Regions from separate parts of the Embleya sp. NPDC056575 genome, predicted to be linked through region 3. Evidence: riboswitches for the same ligand, from Rfam matches in the RefSeq annotation. Region 3 holds a riboswitch; each other region holds the start of a gene.
The links. A riboswitch is a leader RNA that binds a small molecule or an ion and turns the genes downstream of it on or off. The one in region 3 is predicted to bind cyclic di-AMP.
Positions count from the first base shown of each region.

Region 1: linked by a shared signal. The riboswitch ahead of ACFRCG_RS34830 (NlpC/P60 family protein) and the one ahead of ACFRCG_RS09545 (NlpC/P60 family protein) in region 3 are both predicted to bind cyclic di-AMP.
Region 2: linked by a shared signal. The riboswitch ahead of ACFRCG_RS24430 (NlpC/P60 family protein) and the one ahead of ACFRCG_RS09545 (NlpC/P60 family protein) in region 3 are both predicted to bind cyclic di-AMP.
Region 4: linked by a shared signal. The riboswitch ahead of ACFRCG_RS01335 (transglycosylase family protein) and the one ahead of ACFRCG_RS09545 (NlpC/P60 family protein) in region 3 are both predicted to bind cyclic di-AMP.

Region 1 is NZ_JBHTVA010000056.1:64,842-72,310, forward strand. Features, by position in the region: gene ACFRCG_RS34810 (hypothetical protein) at 1-32, opposite strand, end outside; gene ACFRCG_RS34815 (PspC domain-containing protein) at 79-1,374, opposite strand; gene ACFRCG_RS34820 (PspC domain-containing protein) at 1,508-2,767, shown strand; gene ACFRCG_RS34825 (LuxR C-terminal-related transcriptional regulator) at 2,764-3,441, shown strand; gene ACFRCG_RS34830 (NlpC/P60 family protein) at 3,524-4,603, opposite strand; cyclic di-AMP (ydaO/yuaA leader) riboswitch at 4,613-4,751, opposite strand; gene ACFRCG_RS34835 (hypothetical protein) at 5,121-5,477, shown strand; gene ACFRCG_RS34840 (PIG-L deacetylase family protein) at 5,497-6,216, opposite strand; gene pcrA (DNA helicase PcrA) at 6,407-7,469, shown strand, end outside.
Region 2 is NZ_JBHTVA010000031.1:31,264-38,732, forward strand. Features, by position in the region: gene ACFRCG_RS24415 (beta-ketoacyl synthase N-terminal-like domain-containing protein) at 1-566, shown strand, start outside; gene ACFRCG_RS24420 (acyl-CoA dehydrogenase) at 658-2,487, shown strand; gene ACFRCG_RS24425 (methyltransferase) at 2,636-4,420, shown strand; gene ACFRCG_RS24430 (NlpC/P60 family protein) at 4,543-5,505, opposite strand; cyclic di-AMP (ydaO/yuaA leader) riboswitch at 5,512-5,668, opposite strand; gene ACFRCG_RS24435 (DNA-binding protein) at 6,111-6,587, shown strand; gene ACFRCG_RS24440 (TMEM165/GDT1 family protein) at 6,600-7,184, opposite strand.
Region 3 is NZ_JBHTVA010000009.1:161,817-169,285, forward strand. Features, by position in the region: gene ACFRCG_RS09530 (DEAD/DEAH box helicase) at 1-1,826, shown strand, start outside; gene ACFRCG_RS09535 (UvrD-helicase domain-containing protein) at 1,823-4,102, shown strand; tRNA gene ACFRCG_RS09540 (tRNA-Lys) at 4,539-4,611, opposite strand; gene ACFRCG_RS09545 (NlpC/P60 family protein) at 4,897-5,988, opposite strand; cyclic di-AMP (ydaO/yuaA leader) riboswitch at 5,997-6,135, opposite strand; gene ACFRCG_RS09550 (winged helix-turn-helix transcriptional regulator) at 6,612-7,079, opposite strand; gene ACFRCG_RS09555 (MFS transporter) at 7,296-7,469, shown strand, end outside.
Region 4 is NZ_JBHTVA010000001.1:314,085-321,553, forward strand. Features, by position in the region: gene ACFRCG_RS01310 (fumarylacetoacetate hydrolase family protein) at 1-444, opposite strand, end outside; gene ACFRCG_RS01315 (IclR family transcriptional regulator) at 1,024-1,797, opposite strand; gene ACFRCG_RS01320 (SDR family NAD(P)-dependent oxidoreductase) at 1,915-2,682, shown strand; gene ACFRCG_RS01325 (FAD-binding oxidoreductase) at 3,004-4,389, shown strand; gene ACFRCG_RS01330 ((Fe-S)-binding protein) at 4,386-5,564, shown strand; cyclic di-AMP (ydaO/yuaA leader) riboswitch at 6,094-6,331, shown strand; gene ACFRCG_RS01335 (transglycosylase family protein) at 6,400-7,469, shown strand, end outside.

The DNA.
Region 1 (7,469 bases), on a different contig from region 3:
ATCGGGTCGAAGCGCCGCCTGTTCGTCCTCATCGGGATTCGCCCTCCATCCGGGTCACGCCGTTCTTCGGTGTCGTGTTCATCGCGGCAGCCGTCCGTGGTCGTCGTACAGCAGTTCCACCTGGCCCACGCCGACCTTCAGGTCCAGCGTGATCGTGCCGCGCTCCGGCTGCGCGATCGGCTCCAGCGTCTCGCTCCGGTCCGGCCGCCAGCCGTCGTCGCGACCGCTCATCGTGCGCACGTCGCCGACGTCGGAGCGGCCCTTGAACACCACCCTCACGTCCTTGGGCACCCACACCTGGATCTGCCCGGCGCCCACCGTGGCCTTGACCGTCGCCGCGCGGGCCGGCCCCAGGTCGAGGGTGCGCAGGTCCAGGTCCATGTCGCCGCCGCCGAGGTGGTACGACGCGGGCAGCGCCGCGACCGAGGTCGGGGTGTACGTGCGCTCCCCCCACGGCCCGGTCAGCGGCACGGTGATCGCGGTCAGCCCGGCGAGCAGCGCGGTGAGCGCGAGGGCGGGCAGGATCAGCAGCCGGGCCCGGCCGAACCAGGTGCCCGCGAGCAGGCCCAGGCCGACGACGGCGAGCACGATGGCCACCGCGACGGTGAACGTCACGTCGACCGCGTCGGTGCGGTTGAGCACCCACAGCAGGCCGCCGACCATCGTGGCCACGGACAGCGTGGCCAGCGCCACGTACGAGCGCGGACGCTTCGCGGGCCTGTCCGGCCCGGCCCCGACCGGCTTCGCGGGCGGCCGCCCACCCTCCGGCGCCGAGCCGCCACCGGGCACCTGCCACCACATCGGCGGTCCCGGCGCGGTGTCGCCGGCCGGGGCGGTGTCGACCGGCGCGGGAGCGCCCGCCATCGCCGCGACCCCAGCCGTCCGCGCGGCGGCCTCGGACCTGCGTTTCGTGTCGGTCCAGACCATGAACAGGACCACGGCGGTGATCATCATCAGCGGGACCGACGGGCCGAAGCCCGAGTCCAGGTACGTGAAGAACAAGGCGACCCCCATCACGGCGACCACGGTGGCGGCCGTCGCCCCGCGGTCGAACTTCCCGGAGAGCACCCGGCGCAGCACCGGCTGCTCCTCTCCACGGGCCGGGATCAACAGCCAGCCCAGGCTGTACACCAGTACGCCCACCCCGCCGAAGAGCGACAGCACCGCGAAGACGATGCGGAAGATCACCGGATCGAGGCCGAAATGCTCGCCGAGCCCGCCGCACACGCCGGACACCATGCGGTCGTCGACGCTGCGCAGGAGCTGGGGTCGAGTGGTCGTCGTCGTGGGCGCCGCGGACGACCCCGGAGGGCCGCCCGGGACGTCGCCGGCCCGGTCGCCGGCCGAGACACCGGGTTTCATGTCGTCGTTCATGGGTCCATCGTGGCGTGCGCGCGGCCCCGTTCCCATCGGGCTCCGCCCTGGCCGAGCCCTGGTCCGACCCTGAGGGGGAATCAGGGTCGGGCCCTGATGCGCCCGGGCTTGCCGGCGTGTGACGATCGGTCGTGTGACCGCCGTACATCCGTCCCCCGCCGCGCCGAACCGGCCCGCGTACCCGACGCCGAAGCTCCGCCGCGCCGCGTCCCACCGGTTCGCCGGCGGCGTCGCGCGCGGCCTGGCCGAGCACCTCGGCGTCGAGGTTGTGGTGCTGCGCGTCGCCTTCGTCGCGCTCGCGTTCTTCGCGGGCCTGGGCGTGGTCCTGTACGCGGCCTTTTGGATCTTCGTACCGCAGAGCGTGACCGAGGCCGCGCCGCCGAGCCGCGAGCGCGGCCGGGAGCGGCATCAGGCGCTCGCGCTGATCATCGTGCTGATCGCGGCGACCATGCTCACCGGGCTCGGGACCGACACCGACACCGGTTCCGGCGACTGGTTGTGGCCACTGCTCGTGGCCGGGCCCGGGGTGATCCTGCTGTGGCGTCAGGCCGACGAGTCGCAGCGGCAGCGCTGGTTCTCGCTGGACGGGCGCAGCCGGGTGGCGGGTTGGCTGCGCGCCCTGATCGGCGCCACGCTGGTGGTCGCGGGCCTGATCTTCTTCTCGCTCGGCCGCGGCGGTATCGGCGACGCGCTGGCCGCGATGCGCGGGGCGGGCCTGCTCCTGGTCGGCCTGCTGGTCATCTTCGGCCCGTATCTGCTGCGCCAGACCCGCGAGCTGGGCGCCGAGCGCCGGGCCCGCATCCGGGCCCAGGAGCGGGCCGAGGTGGCCGCGCACGTGCACGACTCGGTGCTGCACACGCTGACCCTGATCCAGCGCCAGGTGGAGGACCCGCGCGAGGTGGCCCGGCTGGCCCGGGCGCAAGAGCGCGAGTTGCGGGCCTGGTTGTACCGCCCCGACGGCGAGGAGCCGGACCGCACCTTCGCCGCCGCGCTGCGCGGGGTCGCCGCCGAGGTGGAGGACGCGCACGGGGTGTCGATCGAGATCGTGTGCGTGGGCGACTGCCCGGTCGACGACCGGCTCTCCGCGCTGATCGCCGCCGCGCGCGAGGCGATGGTGAACGCGGCGAAGTACGCGGGCGGCGCGGCGATCTCGGTGTTCGGCGAGGCCGACGAGGACACGGTCACGGTGTTCGTCCGCGACCGCGGACCCGGTTTCGACCCGGACTCCGTACCCGCCGACCGGCTGGGTGTGCGAGAGTCCGTGCTCGGGCGCATGCGCCGCAACGGGGGCGCCGCGAACATCCGCAGCGAACCCGGCGAGGGCACCGAGGTCGAGCTGGAGATGCGCCGCGCCGACGCCGGCCGGTCCGCTGTGGGAAGGACGAACACGTGAACACCACCGAGACGAGTAGCGCACCCGTCGAGGGCACGCCCCGCACCCGGGTGGTCCTCGTCGACGACCACCGGATGTTCCGCACCGGCGTGCGCGCCGAGATCGGCGAGGCGGTCGAGGTGGTCGGCGAGGCCGACGACGTGGCGAGCGCGGTGGCCGTGGTCACCGAGACGCGCCCCGAGGTGGTCCTGCTCGACGTGCACCTGCCCGGCGGCGGCGGGGTCGAGGTGTTGCGCCGGTGCGCGTCGCTGATCCCGGCGGTGCGCTTCCTGGCGCTGTCCGTGTCGGACGCCGCCGAGGACGTGATCGGGGTGATCCGGGGCGGCGCCCGGGGCTATGTGACCAAGTCGATCACCGGCGACGAACTGATCCGCGCGATCGGCCGGGTCGGCGAGGGCGACGCGGTGTTCTCGCCGCGCCTGGCGGGCTTCGTACTGGACGCGTTCGCGGCCACCGACGTGCCGCCGATCGACGAGGACCTGGACCGGCTCACCCAGCGCGAGCGCGAGGTGCTGCGGCTGATCGCGCGCGGCTACGCCTACAAGGAGATCGCCCGCCGACTGGTCATCTCGGTCAAGACGGTGGAGACCCATGTCTCCGCCGTGCTGCGCAAGTTGCAGTTGTCCAACCGGCACGAGCTGACCCGCTGGGCGACGGACCGGCGACTGGTCTGAGCCGGGCGACCGGCGACACGCGCGAAGGCGCCCTCCCGCGACGGGAGGGCGCCTTCGTACGTGTGACGGGGTCCGGCCGGGCCTAGCCGGGTCGGATGGCCGCGTAGAACGGCATCGAGTCGACCGGCGCCTCGGTCACGGTCTTGCCGGGACGCGGGGCGTGGATGATCTTGCCGTTGCCGATGTACAGGCCCACGTGCCGGTTGTCCGAGTAGAAGAACACCAGGTCGCCGGGCTGGAGCGAGCCCTTGGAGACGCGGGGACCGTCGTTGACCTGGGTCCAGGTCGTCCGGGTCAGGCGCACGCCCGCGGCCTTCCAGGACGCCTGGGTCAGGCCCGAGCAGTCGTAGGAGCCGGGGCCCTCGGCGCCGGAGACGTACGGCTTGCCGATCTGGGACCGCGCGAACGCGATCGCCGCCGCGGCCCGACCGGAGGCCGGCACGTTGGTCGTCGGCGTGGTGTCCTGCTTGTCCCGCGAACTGCGGTCGTTGGCACGCGTGTCGTTCGCGTGCTCGTCCGAGTCGAGGACTTCCTTCTTCTGCTGCTCGGTGAGCGTGTTCAGCAGCCGCTGCGCCTCGGCGAGCTTGGCCTGGATGTCGGTCTTGTTCTTGTTCAGGTCGGTGCGCAGCTTCTCCAGTTCCGCGAGCTGCGAGGAGGCCTCGGTGCGGTCCTGCTGGAGAACTCGGGCCTGCGCCGCGATCTGCTTCAGCTTGGCGGCCTGCTGGCCGTCGAGCTGGGACATCATCTGCGACTTCTGCAGGTAGCCCTCGGGGTCGCCGCTGAGCGCGAGCGAGAGGGACGGCGGGAGGCCGCCGCTGCGGTACTGGTTGGCCGCCAGGACACCGATCTGGTCGCGCAGGGCGTTCAGCGCGGTCTGTTCCTCGGTGATCCGGGCCTGGGTCTGGTTCGCGGTGTCCTGCTGCTTCTCGATCTGCTCCTCGACGCCGTTGGCGGCGTCGGTGGCCTTGATCACGTCGCTGTGCAGCTGGTTGACGCGGTCCTTGGTCTGCTGGAACGACTGCGCGGGGTCCGCGCTCGCGGTGCCGGCGAAGGTCATCACGCCGGTCATCGTCGCGGCGGCCGTAACGACGGTCGCGGCGGTACGCACGGCGGTGCGCGGCTTGGGCTTGCGGTGTTGCCCGGGTCGACGTTGGGACGCCACTGGTGGCGGGTCTCCTTCCTCGGCCGCCTACCGGGTTAGCTGACGGGTTCGGGCGGAAGAAGGCGCCCTACGGTGCCGGAGCACCGATTCACCCCAAGGGACTGCGAGGGTCCCCGGTTCCGGCTTCGTGTCGCGGCGACCGTGGTTGCCCACCGTCACCGAAACCCGTCACCGAATTCGGCGGAGGCGATCGTGTCGACCGGGTGGCCGACCTCGAGCCGATCGCCTGCCGCAGAACACTAGTCACACGCGTGTCAGGACCATCACCATTGGCCTTCACATTGCCAAAACTTTACCAATGTCGCCGTTTCCATCTCCGCGTATCACGGGAGATGCACCCGGATTCCCTAAAGTCGATCTTGATCCGTTTTGGCGATCTTTAATGGCATTCGACCGATGGTGAGGCGTGGATCGCCGCCGGCTAGGCTGCCGGACGGCGGCCGGGGGTCCGGCGTGGGCGCCGAGAACGCCGCGGCCGGGTACCCGCCGGGCGACGATCGACGAGGGGTTGTACGACGTGGACGTTCTGCGGCAGATCCTGCTGGTGCTGCACATCGTGGGCATCGCGGCCCTGCTCGGCGGCTTCCTCACCCAGATGTCCGCGCTGCGCACCGGCGACGTGCGGATCGTGCCCGCGATGACGCACGGCGCGCTGACCATGCTCGTCACCGGCCTGGCCCTGGTGGGCGTGGTGCGGTCCGGACTGGACCGGGACGTGGACACCGCCAAGATCGGTACCAAGCTCGGCATCCTGTTGGTCATCCTGCTGCTGGTGTGGGGCAACCGCGCCGCGGAGCGGGTGTCCGCGCGCGTCCTCGGCGCGATCGGCCTGCTGACCGTGGCGAACATCGCCATCGCCGTGATGTGGACCTGAGCCGCCGATCCCGCCGCCGCTAGCGGGTGTCCACCACCCGGAACACCTCGGCCATACGTCCGGCGCCCAGGTCGAACCGCGCCGCGTTGCCCTCCAGCATCGACACGACGTGCTCGCGCAGCTCCGGCAGATGGCCCGTCTGGCTCTCGTGCGACAGCAGCGCCGCGATCTTGCGCTCGAACACCTCCGTCACGTCCACCGCGTGGTTCGGTGCCGCGGTCGGCGACAGCCAGGTCTCCGGCACCGTCCACTCCTTCAGCCCCTCCGCCTCCAGCAGCTCGGGGTGGGCGAACGGGTTGCGCGCGTCCGGATAGATCGCCCGCATCGCCGCCTCGCCGGCCTCCAGGTGATCGGGGTGGCTGGGCGCCAGCCGGGCCCAGTCCCGCTCCGGACTCGGGATCACCATGCGCTGCGGGCGCACCTGCCGGATCACCCGGCTGATGTCGCGCCGCAGTTCCATGGAGACCGCCACACGCCCGTCGGGATACCCCAGCCAGTACAGCTGCCGCACCCCCACGTGCGCCGCCGCCGCGCTCTGCTCGGCCCGCCGGATCCCGCCGATCTCCGACCGGGGCACCGCCGGATCGAACCCGCCCGCGTCCCCGTCGGTGACCAGGCAGTAGCTCACCTCGATGCCCGCCTCGGTCCACGTGGCGACCGTCCCCGCCGCCCCGAAGTCGATGTCGTCCGGGTGCGCGGCCAGCACCAGGACCCGCTCCACGTCGCGATCGTCCAGCACGATGTACTCCCTTGATCCGACTCGATCCGACCCGCTCCGACTCCATCCGCCGGCCGGGCGACCCGTGATCGGCCCGATCCCGGTCGACCCGATGTCCGACGGCGCGAAGATGGTTGTCGGCGCAATGATCCCTGCCCGCCGACACCGGCCGGGCACGACCCGCCCGACACCCACCTAGACTCGGGGAACGATGAGCAGCCTCTTCGACGACATCCCCCTGCCCGGTTTCGACACCGCGGCCAAGAAGTCCCCCGCCGGCTCCGCGGACGAGATCCCGCTGCCGCCCGAGCCGGACGAGAACCACGTCTACGGCCTGCCGGAGGACTATCCGGACGACCTGTACGAGGGGCAGTACGCGCCGCCGCCCGAGCCGCGCGACGCCTACTACCGCAACGGCGCCGCGCGCCCCGTGGTGGACCCGGCCCGGCTGCTCGACGGGATGAACCCGCAACAGCGCGCCGCGGTCGTGCACGAGGGGTCCCCGCTGCTCATCGTGGCGGGCGCGGGCTCCGGCAAGACCCGTGTGCTGACCCACCGCATCGCCCACCTGCTCGCCTCCCGCCACGTGCACCCCGGCGAGATCCTGGCGATCACCTTCACCAACAAGGCCGCCGCCGAGATGCGCGAGCGGGTCGAGGCGCTGGTCGGGCCGCGCACCAAGGCGATGTGGGTGTCCACCTTCCACTCGGCCTGCGTACGCATCCTGCGGCAGCAGTACAAGAAGCTCGGCATGAGCTCCTCGTTCTCCATCTACGACTCGGCCGACCAGCAGCGGCTGATGGCGATGGTCTGCCGCGACCTCGACCTGGACCCGAAGAAGTTCCCGCCGCGCAAGTTCAACGCGCAGGTGTCCAACCTCAAGAACGAGCTGATCGACCACGAGGACTTCGCGGCCAAGGCGATCAACGAGTCCGAGCGCATACTGGCGCAGGCCTACACGATGTATCAGGAGCGGCTGCGCCAGGCCAACGCGCTCGACTTCGACGACCTGATCATGACCACGGTGCACCTGCTCCAGGCGTTCCCGGACGTCGCGGAGCACTACCGGCGGCGCTTCAGGCACGTGCTGGTGGACGAGTACCAGGACACCAACCACGCGCAGTACACGCTCGTGCGCGAACTGGTCGGCGGCGCGGCCGGCAGCGGCCCGCGCCTGACGGTGGACGGCGAGTTGGTCAATCCCGCCGAGGCCGGGCTCGTCGGGCTCGAACCGGCCGAGTTGTGCGTGGTCGGCGACGCGGACCAGTCGATCT
Region 2 (7,469 bases), on a different contig from region 3:
AACCGCTGCCGCGCGACCTGGACGCCCTCGTCGCGGCACACGTCGCCGGTCTGGAACGCCGGCACGGTTCGGCGCCGTTCGTGGTGTGCGGCCACTCCTCCGGCGGGCTGATCGCCCACGCGGTGGCGGGCCGCCTGGAGGCGCTCGGCCGGCCGGCCGAGGGGGTGGTCCTGCTCGACACCTCGCGACCGGATCCCGACCTCCTCGCCACGGCGCTGCCGACGATCCTCGCCGCGCCCACGGCCGGGTCCGGGACGGACGCCGACCTCGGGACCGACGCCCGCCCCGAGTCCGCCGACCCGATCGACGCCGGCCCGACCCGGCTCACCGCGACCGGCGCCTACCTCCGCATCCTGACCGCCCGGCAACCGGAGCCGATCGGCACGCCCACGCTGCTGCTCCGGGCCGAACGACCGCTCATCGGGGCCGCCGACTGGGCGCTCCCGCACACCCGCGTGGACGTGCCCGGCGACCACTTCTCGGTGCTCGACGCGCACGCCGCACCGGTGGTCGCGGCGGTCGAATCCTGGCTGCTCCGGCTCCCGTTCGACGCGGCAGATCGGTGACCACCCCCTCCGCACCCCGTCCGCCCGTCGTACCACCGCACCGCCGGCCCCCGGCGTCGTGCGGCCGCCCCTTGTGTCAGGAGCCACCCGGATGACCGAGCACGCCCGGCGAACAGCCGTGGGAAACGCCCCTGTGCCGCCCACCGAGCCCGCCTTCCCCGACCCCGCCAAGCTGTTCGCCGACGTGCTGTTCGATCCGCCGACGGGGCCCGACGCGGCGATCGCCGGGCCGGTCCGGGACACGCTGACCTATCGGCGGGTGCGGTGGCTGCACGAGCGCATATCCGGCGAGGATCCGCTCCTGCACCATCCCGCGTACCTGCGCGAACTGCTCGAACTCGCCGCGATGGTCGACCCGAGCGTGTTCCACGTGATGTTCCTGCACCACTGCATGACCCTCGGCCCCGCGCTGGACTTCGGGGCGAGCCCCCGGGACATCGCCGAACTGGCCCTCGGCCCCTCGATCGGCGCCGCTCTGATGACCGAGGTGGGCCGGGGCAACAGCTCCGCCGGCATCCGCACCGAGGCGGTCTGGGACCCGGCCGGCGAGGCGTTCGACCTGCACACCCCGGACGCCGGGGCGAGCAAGTACCCACCCAACGTGGGCCTTTCCGGTGTGCCCCGAGTGGCGGTCGTCGGCGCGCGGATCGTGGTGGACGGCATCGGCCGGGGCACCGGGCTGTTCCTGGTGCCGCTGCGGGACGAGGCCGGCCCGTGCCCGGGGGTGGTGATCACGCCGCGACCGCCGACCGGGCTGCTGCCACTGGACTACGCGGCCGTACGCTTCGACCACGTCCGGGTGCCCGCCGACCGCTGGTTGCGCGACGGGGCCACGATCACCGCACCGGACGGCCATCACGACCCGCTCGACCCGGCGGGCCGCAGCCGGCGCAGCCAAGGCCAGAGCAGGTTCGCCTGGGGAGCGATCACCGCCGGGATGGCCGCCGTCACGCGCGCCGCGACCGCGATCGCCCTCGGGCACGCCCACCGGCGCCGCACGGTCGGCCGCTTCGATCCGGAAACCCCGGCGCTGGCCCACCGCAACCAGCAGCGCGCACTGTTCGGCGCCCATGCGGCGGCCTTGACCGCGACGGTGCTGGCCCGCCGGGCGACCGACCTGTGCTGGCGGTTGCCGGTGCACCGGGGGGCCGATCGGGGTCTGCCGCCGGCCGCGATGCGCACCGCCTCGCTGCTCAAGGTGACCACCGATCGACTCGCCGAACAGGCCGTGTCGCGCTGTCGGCGGGCGTGCGGCGCGTTCGGCTTCTTCGCGGAGAACCGGCTGATCGACTACCAGGGCCTGGCGATGGCGTTCAACGCGGCGGGCGGCGACAACCAGTTGATCCTCCTCGACGCGGGCTGGTCCATGGCCACCGGCGTCGACTACGAGCCCCCGGCGGCGCCCGACGCGCCCCACGACCCCGGCGCCCCGGGCCGCTGCACCGCGCCCCTCGAACGCGGCGGCTGGGCGGGCCTGTTCCGCGCCCGCGAGCGACTGTTGCACGAAGAACTCGTCGAACGGCTGCGGATCGGCGCCGAGCGGGGGACCGACCCGTTCGTCCTGCGCAACGACTGCGCGGATGCCGCCGAACGCCTGGGCGAGGCGCACGCGGCGCGGATCACCGTCGAGGCGCTGCTCCACGACGCCCGCCCGACGTTCGGACACCGGGTGGCCGAGCCGGTGCTCGACGACCTGTGCCTGGTCCGGGTCCTGGAGGAAGTCGCGGCGCACGACGGCTGGTTCCTGGCCGTTGGTCTGCTCACCGCCGACGAGGTACGCACCCTGTCGGCGCGGATCGACGCCGCGTGCGCCCGACTGGCGCCGCACGCCGCGGCGTTGGTCGACCTGCTGGACGTGCCGCCGGGCCTGGTCCGGAGCGCCCTGGCCGGGCACGACCCGATCGGCGACCCGACGACGTGACGCCCCGCCGCCCCCGGATCCGCCTCCCCGGGCAACCCCCTGACCCCCCATGCCTCCACAGGGCGCCCCGCCCCGACCCGCGCACCCCCGCCGGGCCGTTCGGGACGCGCGCGCACCACCCCTCGGACCACGGACAAACGGAGCTTTGATGAACCCTGCACCTTCGACGGCGGTCCCGACCGGGATCGCCCCCGAGTACCTGTCCGATCCGGACGCCGACCGTATCCGCGCGTTGATCGAGCACGTGTGCGGACACGGCGCGGCGGACATCCTCCGGGCCGCGCTGCCGCCGGGAGTTCCCGACGCGGTCGTGGACATGGTGTCCCGGCACTGCCGCTTCGACCACGCCGCGCTGCTCGTCTTCCCGGAGCGGCTCGGCGACCTGCTCGACCGACTGCCGCACTGGGGATTACGGACCACCGAAGTCGTGCCCAGCACCGTCGTTCGCGACCGGATCGCCGAACGCCTGGGCCTGCGCGCGGAATCGGTCGAGGTACACATCGTGCGATGCTCGCTGCCCGGCGACGGGGTCGCCGCCTGCGAGGGCCGCAACCTCGAACTGTTCGCCGTGGCACCGGTCCCGGGAGCCGACTTCGCCCGACTACGGGCCGAGGAGCGGGCCCGCAACGGCGAGACACACTTCGCCTTCCGCGTGGTCGAGCCGACTCCGGTCACCCTCCTGGATCTGCACGACCTGCTGGTGTCCCGGGACGAGGTATTGCGGGACGGCGGCGGCTTCAATCCGCACGAGGACACCTTCGTGCTGTACTTCCGCAGCACCGGCGGACCGGCCTCGGACCGCTGGCCGCGCCGCCTGGAGATCCTGGCCACCGGATCGTATCCCGAGGTGCTTCGGCGGCACGCGGCTCCGAACCCGGCGACCGGCCGAGCAGGTTCGCCGGCGCACGAGGGTCCGCCGCGCGAGGACCCGACCCGGGAGATGTTGCACCTGGTCACCGGCGCGTGGGTGACGCAGGCGATCGGTGTCGCGGCGCGGCTGGGCCTGGCCGACCACCTCGGCGACGGGTCCCGGTCGGTGGCCGATCTGGCCGAGGCGGCGGGCGCCGAACCGGACCGCCTGGGGCGGCTGATGCGCCTGCTGGCCGGGCACGGGGTGTTCCGGGCCGAGGCGGACGGGCACTATCGGCTCACCGAGCGCGGTGCGCTGCTGCGCACCGATCGGGACGGATCGTTGGCCGCGCTGGCGGACCTGTACAGCGGTCTGTTCTTCACGTCGTATCTGGGGCTGGAGCACACGGTGCGCACCGGCGAGGACGCGTTCACCCGGGTGCACGGCCGGGAGTCGTTCGAGTATTTCGCCGAACACCCGGACGACGCCCGGTTGTTCCGGGAGGCGATGGCGTTCGGCACGATCGTCTTCGACGCGGTGCCGGCCGCCCTGGACCTGCCGCCGGCCGCGACGGTGGTCGATTTCGGGGGCGGCGACGGGGAGTTGCTTCTCCGGGTGTTGGGTGAGCATCCGACCGCGCGCGGAGTGCTCTTCGAGCGGGGGCATGTCATCGACGCCGCCCGGGAGTTGCTCGCCGCGTCGGCCGCCGAGGAGCGGTGCGACCTGGTGGTCGGCGACTTCTTCGCCGATCCGCTGCCCGGCGGGGCGGACGTGTACCTGCTGGCTCGGATCCTGCACGACTGGGCGGACCCCGAGTGCCTGATCGTGTTGCGGGCCCTGGCCCGGGCGATGCCGGTCGACGCACGTCTGGCGATCGTCGAGCGGCCGATCGTCGAGGCGGGCCGGTCGGTGTTGCCGCTGCGCTTCGACATCCAGATGATGACCAACGCGCGGGGCCGCGAGCGCACGGTGGCGGAGTATCGCGCGTTGCTGGCCGAGGGCGGCTTCGAACTGCTCGACCTGCGACCGCTGCCGCTGGACATGGCGGTACTCACCGCCCGACCGCGCCCCACGCGGGAGTAGGCACCGGACGTGCGACGGCGCTGTGCCCCCGACCACGGTCGGGGGCACAGCGCCGTGCCACTGCTGCCACTGCCACTGCTGTGCGATGGTCACCCGGGCGCCGCCGCGGCCGGGTCGCGCGATCAGTTCGGGCGGGTCGCGCCGGCGATCGGCATGGTGTTGATCGAGGCGATCTCCACCGGCTTGCGCGAGTTGGCGGCGTGCACCATCTTGCCGTCGCCGATGTAGATGCCGACGTGGCTGATGCCCGAGTAGAAGAACACCAGGTCGCCGGGCTGCAGGTTGGCGATCGACACGTGCGGGTCGGCGGCGAACTGGTCGTTGGTCACGCGCGGCAGCGAGATGCCCGCCGCCTTGTACGCGGCCTGGACCAGACCCGAGCAGTCGTACGCGTTCGGGCCGGTGGCGCCGTACACGTACGGCTTGCCGACCTGCGCCTTGGCGAAGGCGACGGCCTGGGCGGCCTTGCTCGACGTGTTCGAGGAACCGCCGGTGGGCGCCTGGTTGCCCTTCGAGCCACCGGTGGCCGGCTTGGCGGCGGGCTTGGCCGCGACGTCGACCGACGGCTTGCTCGTCGGCTTCGGCGCGGTCGTGCCGGTGACCGCGGTCTTCGGCTGGACCTGGATGCTCGGCTTGGCGGGGGCCTCCGCCTTGGGCTGCGCGGGCGCCGAGCCGGTCAGCCGCAGGGTCTGGCCGATCTCGATCAGGTCCGGGCCGGACGGGAGCACGTCGCGGTTGAGCTGGTACAGGCTCTGCCAGCCGCCGGAGACCTTGTTGGTCAGCGCGAGCTGGGACAGCGTGTCACCGGCCTGGACCAGGTAGCGGGCCTTCTCCGCGGCGGTGGCGGCCGCGGGCGCGGCGACCTCGGCCTGGACCGGGGCACTGTCGACCGCGGCGGTCGGCGTGGCCGACAGCACGGCGGAGGCGCCGGTGGGGGTCTGGTCGGTGGTGGGGACCTGCGCGTGGGCCGCACCGGCACCGGCGACCGGGATGACGGCTCCCATGCCGGCGATGCCCACCGCCGCGACGAAGCGGCGGACGTTGGCGGGGCGGGCGGCTCGGTGGCGAGCGTTTGCGGACAGCATGAAATGGGGTCCTCTCCTGTCGCCTACGAGGTGAGCTGTCGGATTCGGACTGGAGCAGCCCGGTCGCTTCACGCGACTTCACCCCTAGCCGTCACCGGAACGATCCCGGCCACGGCGATTCACCTGGTTCCCCCGCTCCCGTCGGATTCTTCGCTGTAGACATCCCGCTGCCGGCGACGGGATTCGGCGTACCGGCGGCAGGGTTCACCCGAAAGGTGAATCGGCGAGAAAGGTAGGCAATGCGATGGGGAGATCACAACCGAATCGCAGAGTTTGCCCGGAGTGTAAAGGCGGAATAAAGGCGACATCTCGGCCGGCTTCGGTCGGAAGCACCCGCGATGACGAGGGCATATCTCGGAGAGTGGCGTGACGGAGCGGTAACGGAAAATAGTCGAGATCCGTCGTCGGCCACCGGAAATGAATTGCAACCCGAAGTCGGCTATATAATTTATGTCCGTTTTATCCATGCGGGCTACATCACATTCCGGGCATCGGGTCGGCCGTGCCTCGCACCCGCATCCCGGCAGATGTGAACAAGTTGTTCACCACGAATCGTGCGACACGATCCATTGACATCGATCCGTGCGTCCCGGCATGCTGTGATCATGTCTTCGACTCCGGATACTCCCGCGACCCCCGAATCCCACGACCCCTTCACCGCGCCCGACCCCGAGCAGGCGCGGGCCCAGCGCGTACACGCCTCCCTGTTCCGGATCGCCGAGCGGCACGCGGCCACCGACGAGCAGCGCGCCCGGCAGGTGCATCCGTACATGCTCGGCCCGCACGAGGCGATCCGGCTGGTGTCGTTCCTGCTCAGCGGTATCGCGCAACCCGCCGACGGCGAGCCGGCGGTCGACCACGCCGACATCACCGCCGCGCTGAGCCTGATCCCGATGGCCCGGGGCGAGATGGACGACCTGGAGGCGGGGCTGCTCCGGATGGCCCGGGGGCGCGAGATGACCTGGCAGGAGATCGCCTTCGGCCTGGGCCTGGGCACCCCGCAGGCGGCCCGCCAGCGCTACGAACGCCTGCTCGGCCGCACCACGCCCGAGTCGGAGGACGACCCGGCCCCCCAGGCCTGAGCGCCCACCGGGTCAGCCCGCGAAGACCTCGACCAGGGACCAGATCGCCAGGCCGAGCATGCACACCCCGCCGATCCGCTGCACGGTCTGCAACGGCATGCGCTTGGCGATGAACCGCCCGGCGAGCAGCGCCAGCGCGGACACCGACATCAGCGCCGCGACCGAGCCGATCGCGGTGGACCAGGTGCCGTTGGTGGCGGCCAGGTTGGCGGTGGTGATCTGGGTCAGGTCGCCCCACTCGCTGATGAACACGGCCATGAAGGCGGTCGAGAACACCGCCCGGAACCCGGTGATCCGCGCGCCGCCGCCGTCCGCGTCCTCGTCGTCGGCACCACCGCGCAGCAGCATGAACGCGCCGAAGCCGAACAGCGCGGCGGAGACGAGCTTGACGATCCAACCGGGGAGCAGGCCGAGCAGACCGCCCGCGCCCACGGCGAGCGCGACGTGCACGGCGAACGCGGTCGAGGTGCCGAACCAGACGTAGAGCGGGCGCATGCGGGTGCCCATGGCGAGCGACGCGAACATGGTCTTGTCCGGTAGCTCGGCGAGGAAGATCAGCCCGAAGGCGGTCAGGATCGCCAGGAGGTCGAGGTGCATTCCGGGTGGCTTTCTACGAGAGCCGGGCCCCGGGTCTTCACGAAGCGCCGCTCGGCGGATTGGAGGACCACTCGGCCCGGCACGACGGGGTGCGTCCGCGAGATTCGCGGACGCGTCGTTGCCTGGCCGAAGGTCTCGCCCACCCGTGATGATCGGGCCCGGCCACCGGGAACCCGAGGGCTCCAGCATGTCGACGACCGGTTCGCGGGGCTACTCCCCTTCGCTGACCGCGACCCTACCGCATGCGTACGACCCGCCCGAGCGTCGCCGCGCGGACCCGGGTCC
Region 3 (7,469 bases):
TGGTTGCCTCCTCGATGGCGGATCCGGACGGTGGTCCGTCGGGGGCGAATCGGCATTACCTCGTGCTGTACGACACGTTGCCCGGTGGGACGGGCTACCTGCACCGCCTTGCCGGTCCCGAGGGTCTGCGCGACGTCCTGACCAGAGCGCGCGGAGTCATCGAGACGTGCGTGTGCGTCTCCGAGGGGCGAACGGCGTGCCACCGCTGCCTGCTGCGGCATGTGACCGACAGCGAGTATGAGTTGGTCTCTCGTGAACACGCGCTCGACATGCTCGGCGAACTTCTCGGGCGCGAGGGCGAGGGATGGCGGATCGAGCCGGTCGCCACCACTCGCGAGATCACCCTGGTCCATCAGGTGGAAAGCGAGCTTGAAGCGCTTTTCCGACGTGGCCTGTTCGAGTGGGCCGAGCGCACCGACGACGTGAGCGTGCGTTCCGCGCTCAGCCCGGACGGGGGCCGCGACATAACGCTGCGCTTCACGGCACCGGACGGCAGGGTCAGCGGCTGGCAGATGGAGACGCAGACCGACCTCGGCTTCACCCGCCCGGACGTGGTCTTCCGCAGCCTCGACAACGATCGCCGACGGGTGGCGGTCTACCTCGACGGCTTCAAATACCACGCGAGTTCGGAGTACAACCGGATCGCGGACGATGCGATGAAGCGCACCCGGCTGCGGGCCGATCGCGGTTGGCAGGTCTTCCAACTGACCTGGGACGACGTCCGGATCTGGACCGGGCAGGCAAGGGAGCCCACCGATCCGGTGTGGGCGCCCTACCACAACACGGCACGCAAGACCGCTTCGGACATTCACCGGCGTCTGCATGCCGGTGACCCCCGTGACCTGCCGCGGTTCGTGTGGACCAATCCGGTCGAGACCCTGATCGGCTATCTGACCAGCCCCGACCCCGATCTGTGGCGCCGTCGCACGCAAAGCGCGCTGGCCGGATTCGCCGCCGTATCGGCGACCAGCAGGGCACTCGCGGATGGTCCCGAGATCGCCCGACACGTCTCGGACGCATTGGCGGGGAACCGATTGGCAGGCGGCCGGGGGGCCGTGCAGATCATGGCGACCAGGGACGCCGCCGGTTGCCCACTGACCATCGCGCTCGACCTGCGAGTGGGTCAGTCCGCAGCCGCCTGGACGGCGCTCACCGTGCTCGACGACAGCGCACAGGCCGTGGGTGGTGACCGGCAGGCGCATCGCAGGCGGTGGCAGGCTTGGTTGTACTGGACCAACCTCTTGCAATTCCTCAACGACGGCGACGGCGACGGCGTGCAACTCGCGACGAGCCAACTGACCGGCTTCGACCCGGTCGAGCTGGCCGTGACCGGTGGCGCGGGTTGGCTGGCCTCGCGACGAGCGCACGCGGTCGACACCCCTGAAGGAGGCCACACGGGGGAATCGGTTTCGAAGCCTCGACGCGAAACCGACGCGGTGGTCGCCGCGTCGGATGGGGCACGGGACGACGGTTGGGACGAAGTCCTCGCCTACCTCGTGGAGGACCCAGGATTGCCCGAACTGGCCGAAACACTGGCCGACATGGGCATCCCCGCGCCGCTCGCCGGATTCGAGCTGGGCGATGCGGCGTGGCCCGCCGAACTTGCCTGGCCCGAGCATCGGGTCGGCGTGGTGCTGGCCCATCGGCCGGATGCCGACGGTGCGCCCGACAGTGACGCCGAGGCGCGTGATCAGGCCTACGCAGCCGCAGGTTGGATCGTGCGGACCGCAGCCGCGTGGACGGCCGTGGAACTCGCCGAAGCGCTGACGCACGCGCCGCGAGCGGCACACCACGTGGACGGGCACGACGACCGGGAGGACCAATGAGCAGCGCCGACACGCCGACCTCGGGCGCGACTCTGCGTCTGCTGGACAAGGCCGACAAGGAAATCGTCAAGCTGGACCGGGCGATCGTCGGCGCGGTCTACAAGTTCCAGCACGAATTCCGCAAGAATCCGAACGCGCCCGGCTTCGATCTCAAGCCCCTCAAGGGCGACGGCCGGCTGTGGTCGGCGCGGGTCAATCGCCAGTATCGGGCGTTGTTGCTGCGCTTGGCCGGCAACGACTGGCTGCTCGTCTCGGTGAAGGACCGGGCCAAGGTCCATCAGCACCTGGATCGCCTGGCCTACGGCATCAACCAGGTGACCGGTGCGATCGAGTATGTCGACCTCCAGGATGTCGAGAAGGATGTTCTGTACCGGGCGACTCCCGCCCCATCACCGGTGGCCGAACCGGTCACCGAGGAACGGCCGGCCACACCCGAGCCGCTGTTCGCGCGGTACAGCGCCGAGGAGTTGGCGGCGCTCGGCGTGGCCGAACCGCTCATCCCCATCGTCGCGAAGCTGACCACCGACGACGAGCTTCTCGGCCTCGCCGAGTACGCCCCCCGGCACACCGGCGAGGTCCTGCTCAGGCTGCGCGACGGAGTTCCGTATGAGCAGGTTCGCGAACAGGTCACCGAGCCCGTCGCGGCCGAGCAGGACGAGAGATTCGACGTCGAGGACTGGCAGGCGGCCGTCGGGCGCTCGCAGGCCGTGATCGTCACGGACGACGAATCGCTGCAAAGCATCCTGGACGAAGGGGATTTCGGCCGCTGGAAGGTCTTCCTCCATCCTTCCCAGGAGAAGTTGGTGCATCGCGATTTCTCGGGCCCCGCGCGGGTGAGCGGCGGGCCGGGTACAGGAAAGACCATTGTCGCGTTGCACCGGGTGAAGCATCTCGTCGACCGGTTGCCCCCCGGGCACAACAAGCCCGTTCTGTTGACGACGTTCAACAAGAACCTGGCCGCCGATCTACGCGCTCGACTGATCTCCCTGGGCGGTCCCGAGACGCTGTCGCGCGTCGAGATCACTCACGTCGACCAGCTTGCGAGACGAGTCGTCAGCGAGTCCGATCCTGGTCGGTCCAAGCGACGTATAGAGGATGGCCAGGCACTCGACGAGTGGCGTCAACTCCTGGTGGAGGCCGGCGAGAACCGTTGGGACGCGGAATTTCTGAGCGACGAGTGGAATCAGGTGATTCTCGGGCAAGCGGTCACCTCACGTGCCGACTACTTCCGCGTCCGAAGGGCGGGTCGGGGGCGCAGCCTTTCACGCACAGAGCGGGCGGAAGTCTGGCAACTCGCCGAACGCTTCACCCAGCGCCTGGACGTCAAGGGGTTGGAGACGCATCGGCAGGTCGCCGAGCGGGCAGCCCAGCTCGAGATCGCCCGGAAGGCCAAGATCGACAGCCGGACGCGGCGGGACGCGGATCGAGGCGGCCCCGGCAACATTCATGTCGAATCCGGGTCTGGGGCCTGGCTGCGCTACCGCTATCGGCACATCGTCGTCGATGAGGCACAGGACCTCGGCGCGGCCCACTGGAAGATGCTCCGTGCGATGGTACCGACCGATCGAAACGACATTTTTCTGGTCGGTGACACCCACCAAAGGATCTACGACAACCAGGTCACCCTCGGCAGCCTGGGTGTCAACATCCGCGGGCGGTCAGCCAAGTTGACCCTCAGTTATCGCACGACCCGGGAGATTCTCAAGTCGGCGGTCGGGGTCCTGGAAGGCGTCGACTACGACGACCTCGACGGCGGCGGTGACGACCTTGCCGGGTATCGATCGGTGCTGCACGGAGTACGTCCCGTCCTACGTTCCGCGGCGAGCTGGGACGCCGAGATGGATCTCGTGCTGGAGCAGCTCGGGGAGTGGCACGACGTCGCCCGCGAGTCCGTGGCGATCTGCGTGCCGACGAATGACATGGTCACGCAGATGGCCTACCGACTTGCCCAACGAGGCATCGTATCCACAGAGATCACGCAGGACGGCCCCCGCCACGAAGAAGGGGTGCACGTTGGCACCATGTATCGCTTCAAGGGGCTCGAATACCAACGCATGATCATCGCGGGCGTCTCCGAGGGCCTGGTACCGAGGTCGGCGGTGGAGCACTGGGCGCGCACCGATCCGTCCCGGCACAAGCGTGAATTGCAGCGGGCCCGCTCGCTGTTGTTCGTCGCCGCAACCCGAGCCCGGGACGCCTTGGCCATCTCCTGGCATGGAGAGCCGAGTCGGTTCCTTCGCTCCTTGGGAGCGAGGAGCAGCGCTGTGCACCGATGACGTGTCAACAGGTGTGATCACTGCGAACGTTCCCATCCTCCTCGGCGGTGTTAACGGCGTCGACAGTGCTCATGGCTGCCGGGCGCGTGAACCGGCGGGAAGGTCGGCTTCCACCGAGCCTTGTTGACGCGGTGCTCGAAAAACAGCGTCGGCGCCGGCTCATCGAGGCGACAGATCGCGGCCTGCGGCGCCGGGTGAAGGGGTCGGTGTGATGGTGGCCATAGGTGATCAGCGACCCTGAGCGCCGGACGCACCGCTCGACAGCAGGTTCCATAGCGGAGAGTGACCGGTAGCTTGAGAGCCTTCGCGCGCACCTGACGCCCGCCATGTGCGCCCGTGCTCACCTTGTGCTCACCTTCGATGCCCGGCGAGGAGCCCCAGGCTTGGCACAAGTGCGAACATGCTGGTCACCGCATTGGAAGCGATGATCGACGGGTGGGCCGTCAGGGGATCGAACCCTGAACCCGCGGATTAAAAGTCCGCTGCTCTGCCAATTGAGCTAACGGCCCCGTCGGGCGTCCGGCGGTGATCCGCTTTTTGCCCACCGGCAGAGTACCGGTATCGGATCGAACATGCTGCGAGTATCCCCGGACACGCCGTGACCTGCGGGGATGTGGACTCGCACGGGCGGGAGCGCGGGGCGCCGCGAAACGGCCGGAGTGTACGAAATGGACGCACATACCGCCTACCCCGGTTACCGCGTGCCCCGAGGCGCCGGCGGCGCCGACAACGACGATCGGTCCGGGAGGGGTGTTCGCCCCCTCCCGGACCGATCGTCGTGCGACGCGGTCGGTCTAGCCCGGTCGGATGGCCGCGTAGAACGGCATCGAGTCCAAGGGGGCCTCGGTCACGTTCTTGCCGGGGCGGGGGGCGTGGATGATCTTGCCGTTGCCGATGTACATGCCCACGTGCGAGTTGTCCGAGAAGTAGAACACCAGGTCGCCCGGCTTGAGCGCGTCCTTGGAGATCCGCGGGCCGTCGTTGACCTGGGTCCACGTGGTGCGGCTGAGCGAGACGTTGGCGGCTCGCCACGAGGCCTGGGTCAGGCCCGAGCAGTCGTACGAGTCGGGGCCCACACCTCGCGGCGCGTACGGCTTGCCGATCTGGGCCCGCGCGAACGCGATCGCGGCCGCGGCCCGGCCGGACACGGGGACGTCCTTGCCCGTCGTCGGCGGGTCCGCCTTGTCGCGCGAGCTGCGGTCGGTCTCGGTGCGCGAACCGGCGTCGTTCTTGTGGTCGTTCGAGTCGAGGACTTCCTTCTGCTGCTGCGCGGTGAGCGTGTTCAGCAGGCGCTGTGCCTCGGTGAGCTTGTTCTGGATCTCGCCCTTGTGCCGGTTCAGCTCGGTGCGCAGCTTCTCCAGTTCCGCGAGCTGCGAGGAGGCCTCGGTGCGGTCCTGCTGGAGAACTCGGGCCTGCGCCGCGATCTGCTTCAGCTTCGCGGCCTGCTGGCCGTCGAGCTGGGACAACATCTGCGACTTCTGCAGGTAACCCTCGGGGTCGCCGCTGAGCGCGAGCGAGAGCGACGGCGGCAGACCACCGCTGCGGTACTGGTTGGCCGCCAGGACACCGATCTGGTCGCGCAGCGTGTTGAGCGCGGCCTGTTCCTCGGTGATCCGTGACTGGGTCTGGTTCGCGGTGCCCTGCTGCTTGGTGATCTGCTCGTCGACGCGGTTGGCGGCTTCGGTGGCCTTGATCGCCTCGCTGTGCAGCTGGTTGACGCGGTCCTTGGTCTGCTGGAACGACTGCGCGGGGTCCGCGCTCGCGGTGCCGGCGAAGGTCATCACACCGGTCATCGTCGCGGCGGCCGTGACCACGGTCGCGGCGGTACGCACGGCGGTGCGCGGCTTGGGCTTGCGGTGCTGCCCGGATCGACGCTGGGACGCCACTGGCGGCGGTCTCCTTCCTCGGCCGCCTACCGGGTTAGCTGACGGGTTCGGGCGGAAGAAGGCGCCCTACGGTGCCGAAGCACCGATTCACCCCAGGGACTGTGAAGGGTCCCCGGTTCCGGCTTCGTGTCGCGGCGACCGCGGTTGCCCACCGTCACCGAAACCCGTCACCGAATTCGGCGGAGGCGATCGTGTCGACCGGGTGGCCGACGTGGAGCCGATCGCCTATCGCAGAACGATAGTCACAGGCGTGTCACGACCCTCACCCCGAGTCTCTGCATTACCAAAACTTTACCAAGAGTTCCGTTTCACCCGTCGTCGTATCACAGGAAAAGCACTCGGAATCCCGAAAGTCGATCTTGGACCGTTTTGGCAACGATTGGTGGCAAGGAGCCGCCGTCCGACCTCCGCAAACGTCGCCGCACCCGCGAAATGGGCCGACGGCGGGGTTACCACGCGCGAGGTTCCGCCGTTTCGCCGGGCTTGCCGGTCCTTTTCGAACCGCACATTCGCAAGGCCCGGCCGATCCGAGGCGAATACGCGACCTCGAGCGACATCGAACAGGTGTGGACAGACCCCGAACCCGGATTCGAAAATCGCCCCTCGCCTCGGCGCCGCGCCCACTACCCCGACACCGACCGCCCCGCCGTCGCCACCGCCAGGTCGCCTTCCGCTCCCACACGCGCGTCGTACTCCGCCCGCGCCTCGGCGATGCGTTCCTGATGTTCCTCGGTCCAGGTGACCAACGAGCGGATCGTGGTGTGCAGCGTGGTCCCCATCGGGGTGAGCGCGTAGTCCACCCGAGGCGGCACGACCGGATACACCGTGCGGCGCACCAGGCCGTCGCGTTCGAGTTGGCGCAGCGTCACGGTGAGCATGCGCTGGCTGATCCCGTCGATCTCCCGCCGCAACTCGGTGAAGCGCAACGTACGGCTCTCCAGGATCGCGATCACCAGAAGGGACCACTTGTCGGCGACTCGGTCGAGGATCTGCCGGACCTCGCACCCCTCGCGCACGTCCCACTGGAGGGCGTCGTAGTCCTCCTGGTTACTCGGGCAGGGGGTCGGTTCCTTCGAAGTGCCTTCTTCCATGGAAGTCGATGCTGCCGAAGGATGGGGTCGGTTACAAGAGGGAACCGGGTTCGTCCGAAGAACCGACCCCCGGTACCCCGATCGCACCGCGATCCCACCGCGATCCCACCCACCCGCGTCCCGAGGGGCTGTCGCATGTCCACATCCACGTCCACACCCGGCAGCGCCACCGAATCCGCCCCCGAATCCGCCCCCGGCGACGCCCCCGCCGGCCGCATGAGCCCCCGCGCCTGGGGCATGCTGCTCGTCCTCTGCGGCGCGATCTTCCTGGAGGGCATCGACGTCGCGATGCTCAACGTCGCGCTGCCCACCATCCGCGACGACCTGGGCATGTCCACCGGTGGCGTGAGCTGGGTGATGAGCGCGTACGTGCTCGCCTACGCCGGCTTC
Region 4 (7,469 bases), on a different contig from region 3:
GGTGTAGCCGGCGATCGCGGCCATCGCCTCGTCCTTGTCCGCGTTGCGCAGCGGCCGGCCGAGCACCACGCCGAGTTCCACCTCCCAGTCCACGTCCTTGGTCAGTTCGGCGTCGACGACGATCGCATCGCCGCTGCCGATCACGCTGGACGGGAACTTGGCGAACACCAGCGGGTTGCTCGGCGGCTCCACACCGGCCTCGCGGATGTGGTCCAGGTAGTTCAGTCCGATCGCGACGATCTTCCCCGGCCGCAACGGCGCCAGGTACCGAGTCGCCCGGACCGGCTCCACGGCGGCATCGACCACCGCCCGCACCACCTCGGGCCCAGCCGCGACCAGCGCCCCGAGCGTCCCGCCACCGGGCCCGTCGAGCCGGTACAACCCCCCGTCGCGCTCGACCACGGCCACCGCCCGGCCCTCGCAGTCAACTGTCGCCAACCTCATGCCACTCCCCGTAATTCGGCATTCCGTCTAGCGGAACGCAATTCCAAGTAGCGAAGCGAGTAAAACAACGCCCCGCCAAACCTGTCAAGAGCCCCCCGCCCCCCACACCCAAACCCTCAACCCATGCCAATCCCCCCACCAAACAAGAAAGTTGCCACCCCAGGCCCCCCAACCCGCCCAGCCCGAACTCCAGCCCCTCCGACATCCGAGAACACACCGCACCCGCGCACCCGCACAACGTCACAAATCCGGGGCACCCCCGGCCCACCCGACGCTCGAGCACACACCACACCCGCACATCCGCAGGCCCACCCGGGACCCGGCAACCTCAGCCGTCCGACATTCGAGAACGCCTCGCGCTCGCGCATCCGCAACCCGGGCAACTCCAGCCCGTCCGGCGCTTGAGGACACCTCGCACCCACACAACCGCAGGCACACCCGCTACCCGACCCACCCCAGCCCGTCCGGCGCTTGAGGACACCTCGCGGCGCCCGCGCAGCGGTGTGGGCGCCCACGGCCGGGGCCGATCGCAGCCTGTCCGGCGATCGAGGGCGGCGCGAGGCAGTCTCGGAGCGCGGGCTAGGTTGCCGAGCCCGCCCATTCGGCCACGCGCGAGCGAAGCGCCTCGGCCAGTTCCGTCATTCGCGCCGACGTCATCCGCGACTTCAGTCCGGTCACGCTGATCGCGGCCGCCGGCGCCGAACGTCCCAGGAACAGCGGCACCGCCACACACCGCAGCCCCAGCTCGTTCTCCTCCAGGTCCGTGGCCCAGCCACGACGCCGCACCTCGTCCAGCTCGGCGGCCAGCTTCGGCACCGAGGTGAGCGTGTGTCGGGTCGCCGGCCGCAGCGGCAGCCGAGGCGTCGCCCAGGCCCGCAGCGCCTCGTCGGTGGGATACGTCCAGGCCAGCAGCGCCTTGCCGACTCCCGTACTGTGCGCGGGATTTCGCCCGCCGATCACGGACGAGAGCTTGATCGCGCCGGACGCCTCGACCTTGTCCAGGTAGACCACCTCGCCCGCGTCCAGGATCGCCACGTGCACCGTCTCGTCGGTCACCCGGCGCAGGTCGGCGAGCAGCGGGTGCACCATCGAGCGCAGGTCGATGTCGTCGTGGAAGCGGAACGCGGTGGCGAGCAGCTGGCTCCCGATGAAGTAGGGGCCGTTCACCTCGGGCTGGGCGGCGAATCCGCGGTGCTTGAGCGCCCCGAGCAGCCGGTGGAGAGTGCTCTTCGGGATGTCCAGATCACTCGCAAGCTCCTCCAAGGCGATGCCTCGGGGCATTTCGCCCATACGCATCAGGATCCGCAGTGCTCGATCCACGCTGATCACGGGCGAATCGCTGTTGCCGGTCAAGGGCCCCCCTAGGGAACGAAGCATAAATGGGATGGCATTCCGCCTGATGGAATGATAGACCGTACCGCGCATCGCTGATAACGTCCCGGCTCGTCGACCGGTCACGGAGGAGAAGCGATGCGCGGGCTCATCGGCAAGCGGGTACTCGTCAGCGGCGGCAGCAGCGGTATCGGCTTCGCGGCCGCCCGGCGCTTCCTCGAAGAGGGGTGCCGCGTCCTGGTGGGCGGCCTGGATCCGGCCGAGGTGGACGAGGCGGTCGCGGAACTGCGCCCGCTCGGCGAGGTCACCGGCTTCGCCGTCGACGTCAGCCACGAGCCGGACGCGACCGCCCTCGTCGAGGCGGCCGTCCGCGAACTGGGCGGCATCGACGTACTCGCGAACAACGCCGGCATCGCCTGGCGCGAACCCTTCCTGGAGATCACCGCCGAGCACTTCGACCGCATGCTCGCGGTCAACCTGCGCGGCATGTTCCTGGTCGGCCAGGCGGTCGGCCGGCACATGGTCGAACGCGGCGGCGGCGGGGTGATCGTCAACATGTCGTCCACGAACGGGATCGCGGGCGAGGAGGACTACGCGCACTACAACGCCTCCAAGGGAGGTGTCCTCCTGCTCGGAAAGACGATGGCGGTGGAACTGGGCCGGTACGGGATCCGGGTGAACACCCTGTGCCCCGGATACATCCGTACACCACTCAACGCCTCGATCGCAGGCGCAATGGCAGACCCCGACTTCGAATCGACGTACATCACCACCCGAATCCCCCTGGCCCGCGCCGGCCGCGCCGAAGACGTAGCCGCCGCCTACGCCTTCCTGGCCTCGGAAGACGCGGCCTTCATCCACGGCACCGAACTGGTCGTAGACGGCGGCCAACTGGCAGTCATGTAGCACCAACCCCCAGCCAGAACCGGGCCACCACCCCAGGCCCGCAACCCACCCCGGTCCGGACCGCAACTCAACTCGACCCGACCCGCAACCACCCGGATCGGAACAGCAACTCTCCCAGGCCAAACCGCAGTTCACCCACACCCCATCCCCAACCCCAATCCGATCCGCAGCCACCCCGGCCAGGTCCACGGCACATCTCAGCCCGTCCGGCGTTCGAGGACAACGCAGGCCGACCCGCCGACCCGCCCTGCCGACACGACCGCCGTCGGCGGCGAGCCCACCCAGCACGACGGCCACCCGCCCGAGGGAGACCCACGGAACATGCCCCTGTCCATGGACCTGATCGACCGCCTGAGCGCGATCGTCGGCGCCGAACACGTCCGCCACACCACCGGCGACCTGGTGCCGTACGCCCGCGACGCCACCCCCCTGTTCGACCGGCTCCCGGACGCCGTGGTCTTCCCGGCCGACACCGCCGAGGTCGCCGCCGTGCTGCGCCTGGCGACCGAGCACCGCGTGCCGGTCGTCCCCCGGGGCGCCGGCTCCAACCTGTGCGCGGCCACCGTGGCCCTGAACGGCGGCATCGTCCTGGTCACCACACGCATGAACCGCATCCGCGAGATCAGCCCCGACGAGCTGCTCGCCGTGGTCGAACCCGGCGTGACCACCGCCGCCCTGGCCGACGCCGCGACAGCACACGGCCTGCTCTTCCCGCCCGACCCGGGCAGCCGCACGGTCTCCACCGTCGGCGGCAACGTGGCCACCTGCGCGGGCGGACTGCGCGGCCTCAAGTACGGCGTCACCCGCAACTACGTACTCGGCCTGGAGGCGGTACTGCCCACCGGCGAGGTGATCCGCACCGGCGGCCGGCTCTGGAAGGACGTGGCGGGCTACGACCTGACCCGCCTGCTCACCGGCTCCGAGGGCACCCTCGCCGTGATCACCGAGATCACCATGGCCCTGCTGCCCTCCCCCGCCGACACGGGCACCGGGATCGCCTACTTCCCCGACCTGGCCCACGCCGGCCGCGCGGTCGCCGACATCCTCTCCGCCGGCATCGTCCCGGCAACCCTGGAATTCCTGGACCGAAGCTGCATCAACGCGGTCGAGGACTTCGCCGACCTCGGCCTGCGCCGGGACGCCGGGGCGCTGCTCCTGTTCGGCGACGACGGTACGTCCGACGCGGTCCGCCACGACCTGAACCGCATGGCCGAGTTGTGCGACGCGGCCGGCGCCACGCAATGGACCCTGGCCGAGGACGTGGCCGGCGCCGAGGCACTGCTGACCGCTCGCCGATGTTCGCTGCCCGCACTGTCCCGACTCGGCGCGCTGACCATCCTCGAAGACGCCACCGTGCCGCGACCCAGGATCGCCGAGATGGTCGACCGGATCGACGCCATCGCGGCCGGGCACACCGTCACCATCGCCACCTTCGGTCACGCCGGCGACGGCAACCTCCACCCCACCTGCGTGGTGGCCGACCCGAACGACACCGAATCGATCGAGCGCGCGCACGCCGCCTTCGACGACATCTTCCGCACCGCGATCGAACTCGGCGGCACCATCACCGGCGAACACGGCGTAGGTGCCGCCAAGTTGCCGCACCTGCGCGCCCAACTCGGCGACGACCAACTGCAATTGCTGAGCCGGATCAAGACCGCCTTCGATCCCGCCCGCATCCTCAATCCCGGAAAGCTCGGCTCATGACCGGTATGTTCGACCCCGAGGAACTCTCCCGCTGCATCTCCTGCGGCTTCTGCCTGCCCGCGTGTCCGACGTACGCCGCCACCGGCGACGAGGCCTCCTCGCCGCGCGGCCGGATCAACCTGATGCGCGCGCTGGAGACCGGTCGCCTGGACGCCGACGACCCGACCCTGCTGGAACAGTCCTCCGCGTGCCTGGGCTGCCGCGCCTGCGAACCGGTCTGCCCGGCGGGCGTCCCGTACGGCTCCTTGTTGGAACAGTGGCGCGAGCACCAGTGGCGGGGCAAACACCGACCGCCACTGGCCCGGCTGTTGACGATGGTGGTGAGCCTGCCGCCGGTGGTCCGCGCGATGGGCTGGGGCCGCTTCGTCCTGCCGGCCGGGCGCAGCGGCCCCGACAAGGCAACCGGTCCGGCCGCACCCCGGCCCCCGAAGCCACCCATACAACCCATCCAACCCATCCAACCCACACAGCCCGCACAACCCACGCCACCCACGCCACCCGCCGGCACCGGTGCCTCCCTCATGCTCGGCTGCTTCGAACGCGCCATGTTCCCCAGGGTCTCCCGCGCGGCCCGCACCCTCCTGCCCGGCCTGAAGGTGCCCGACGACCAGGGCTGCTGCGGAGCGCTGCACGCGCACAACGGCGAATTGACCAAGGGCCGCGCCCTCGCCCGCCGCCTCGGCGAACGCCTCCCCGGCCGGATCGTCACCACCTCCGGCGGATGCGCCGCGCACCTGGCCGACGTCATCGGCCGCGACCGGGTCGCCGAACTGTCCGAGGTGGTCGACGTCTCGGCACTGCCCGAACGCCGGGTGGCCGGCCGCCGGGTCAGGGTCACCCTCCAGGACTCCTGCCACCTGCGCAACGGCCTCGGCGTATGGCGCGAACCGCGCGCAGTCCTTTCCGCGGTGGCCGACTTCGTGGAAACCCCGGGCGCCGGCGACTGCTGCGGCGCGGCCGGCACCTACTCCCTCCTGCGCCCGATCGAATCCCGCCGCATCCTCGACCGCAAGCTGGACGCGATCGAGGCCAGTGGCGCCGACGTCGTGGTCGCGGTCAACCCGGGCTGCCTGCGCCAACTCCGCACCGGCCTGCGGCGCCGCAGGTCGCGCGTACGCGCGGTACACCTCGCCGAATTCCTCACCACACCCGACGGCGGCGCCCGGACACCCTGACCATCACGGGCCCGACACCGGGATCTCGGGTCGAGTTCGGCGTATGCGACTCCACACGGGGGGAGCCGCATACGCCGTACCCGACCCGAGACACCCACGGGTTTCCACCACGCCACCCGGTTCGAAGGGAGCCATCCCGTCGAACACCAACCCCGCGACGCGCGCGCCTTCGCCCTCGCTCCATCCCACGAATGGGCAGGTGGGCCCCAGTTTCGACCCGTTTTCCACCATCCCGAGACCGGCGTTTCCGGCAAATCCCGTGGCGCACGTCACATCCCGCGCACCGATTGTCAGGAACTCGCACGCACCGTGAACCGAGTTTCCGCGATTCTCACTCCCCGCGATTTCGATCTCACTCTCCGCTGAAGGTCCCGGGCACAATGCGTGGATGCTTCGGGACTTTCGGTCCCGGAATTCCACCCTTCCGACCCGAATCTTCGGTTTCGGCGAAACATGATGTTTGGATCCGAGTCGGGTGTATGCGTAGTTTGGTGCTTCGCCGCACCGGTCCGGTGTTCGGCGGAATGTGTCTCCCGGTTCGCCGAATCCTGCCGCCGGAGAGGCCACGGTACGAAACCCGAAAGGCAGGAGCGGGGGAACCAAGTGGAATGCCGTCCCGGGCGTCCGCATGTCGTGGACGTCCGATAACGACGGCTTGGGGTGAAGCCGTGCCCGCCTCCTCGATACCCGAGGAGTCGACGCCGGCCGGGCGAGACTCTCCAGCCCGAATCCGACAGCTCACTTCGTAGGCGTGGGAGAAGGAAAAATCTTCGTGCAGTCGTTCATCACCCCTGCCCGCAAGCCCAAGAACGCGCGCCTCGCGCTCACCCTCGGCATGGCCGGCGCCATCGTCGCCGCCCCGCTGATCACCGGCTTCGCCACCTCCGCCACCGCCGCCCCGGTCTCCGTCTGGGACAAGGTCGCCATGGGCGAGAGCTCGGGCAACTGGCACATCAACACCGGCAACGGTTTCTACGGTGGCCTGCAGTTCACGCAGAGCACCTGGAACGAGTTCGGCGGTCAGCAGTACGCCCCGCGTGCGGACCTGGCCACCAAGGACCAGCAGATCGCCATCGCGGAGAAGGTCCTCGCCGTACAGGGCCCCGGCGCGTGGCCGAACACCTCGGGCCCCGCGGGCCTGACCCGTGGCGGCGCCGCTCCGGCCATCTCCCCCAGCGCCAAGTCGGGCTCGACCAAGGCCACCGTCAAGGTCGCCCCGAAGGTCGCCGAGAAGCCGGTCGAGGCCGCGCCGGCCCCGAAGGCCCCGAAGATCGAGGTCGTCCCGGCCGCCGAGACCAAGGCCACGACCACCACCTACTCCGTGGTCAAGGGCGACACCCTGTCCAAGATCGCCGCGGCCAAGGACGTCGACGGCGGCTGGCGCAAGCTGTACGCCGACAACAAGTCCGTCATCGGCGGCAACCCGAACCTGATCCTGGTCGGCCAGAAGCTCTCGCTCTCCGGCAAGGCCGCGGTCGCCACGAAGACCGAGGTCGCGCCGAAGGCCGAGGCCAAGGTCGAGACCAAGACCGAGGCCAAGCCCTCCGTGTCGGTCAAGGTCGCGCCGAAGCCCGTGACCAAGGAGAAGGCCCCCGTCGTGGCCAAGACCTCCTCGGCCAAGGCCGGCAGCACCGCCGTCAACTCCTCGGGCTACGTCGCTCCGGTGAACGGCGCGCTGGGCACCGCGTTCGGCACCGGTGGCTCCATGTGGTCCAGCGGCAGCCACACCGGCCAGGACTTCGTGGTCGGCACCGGCACCTCGGTCAAGGCCATCACCTCGGGCACCGTGGTCAGCGCCGGCAACGGTGGCGCCTACGGCAACGAGGTCGTCATCAAGCACGCGGACGGCAAGTACTCGCAGTACGCCCACCTGTCCAGCATCGGCGTCCGCGCCGGCCAGACGGT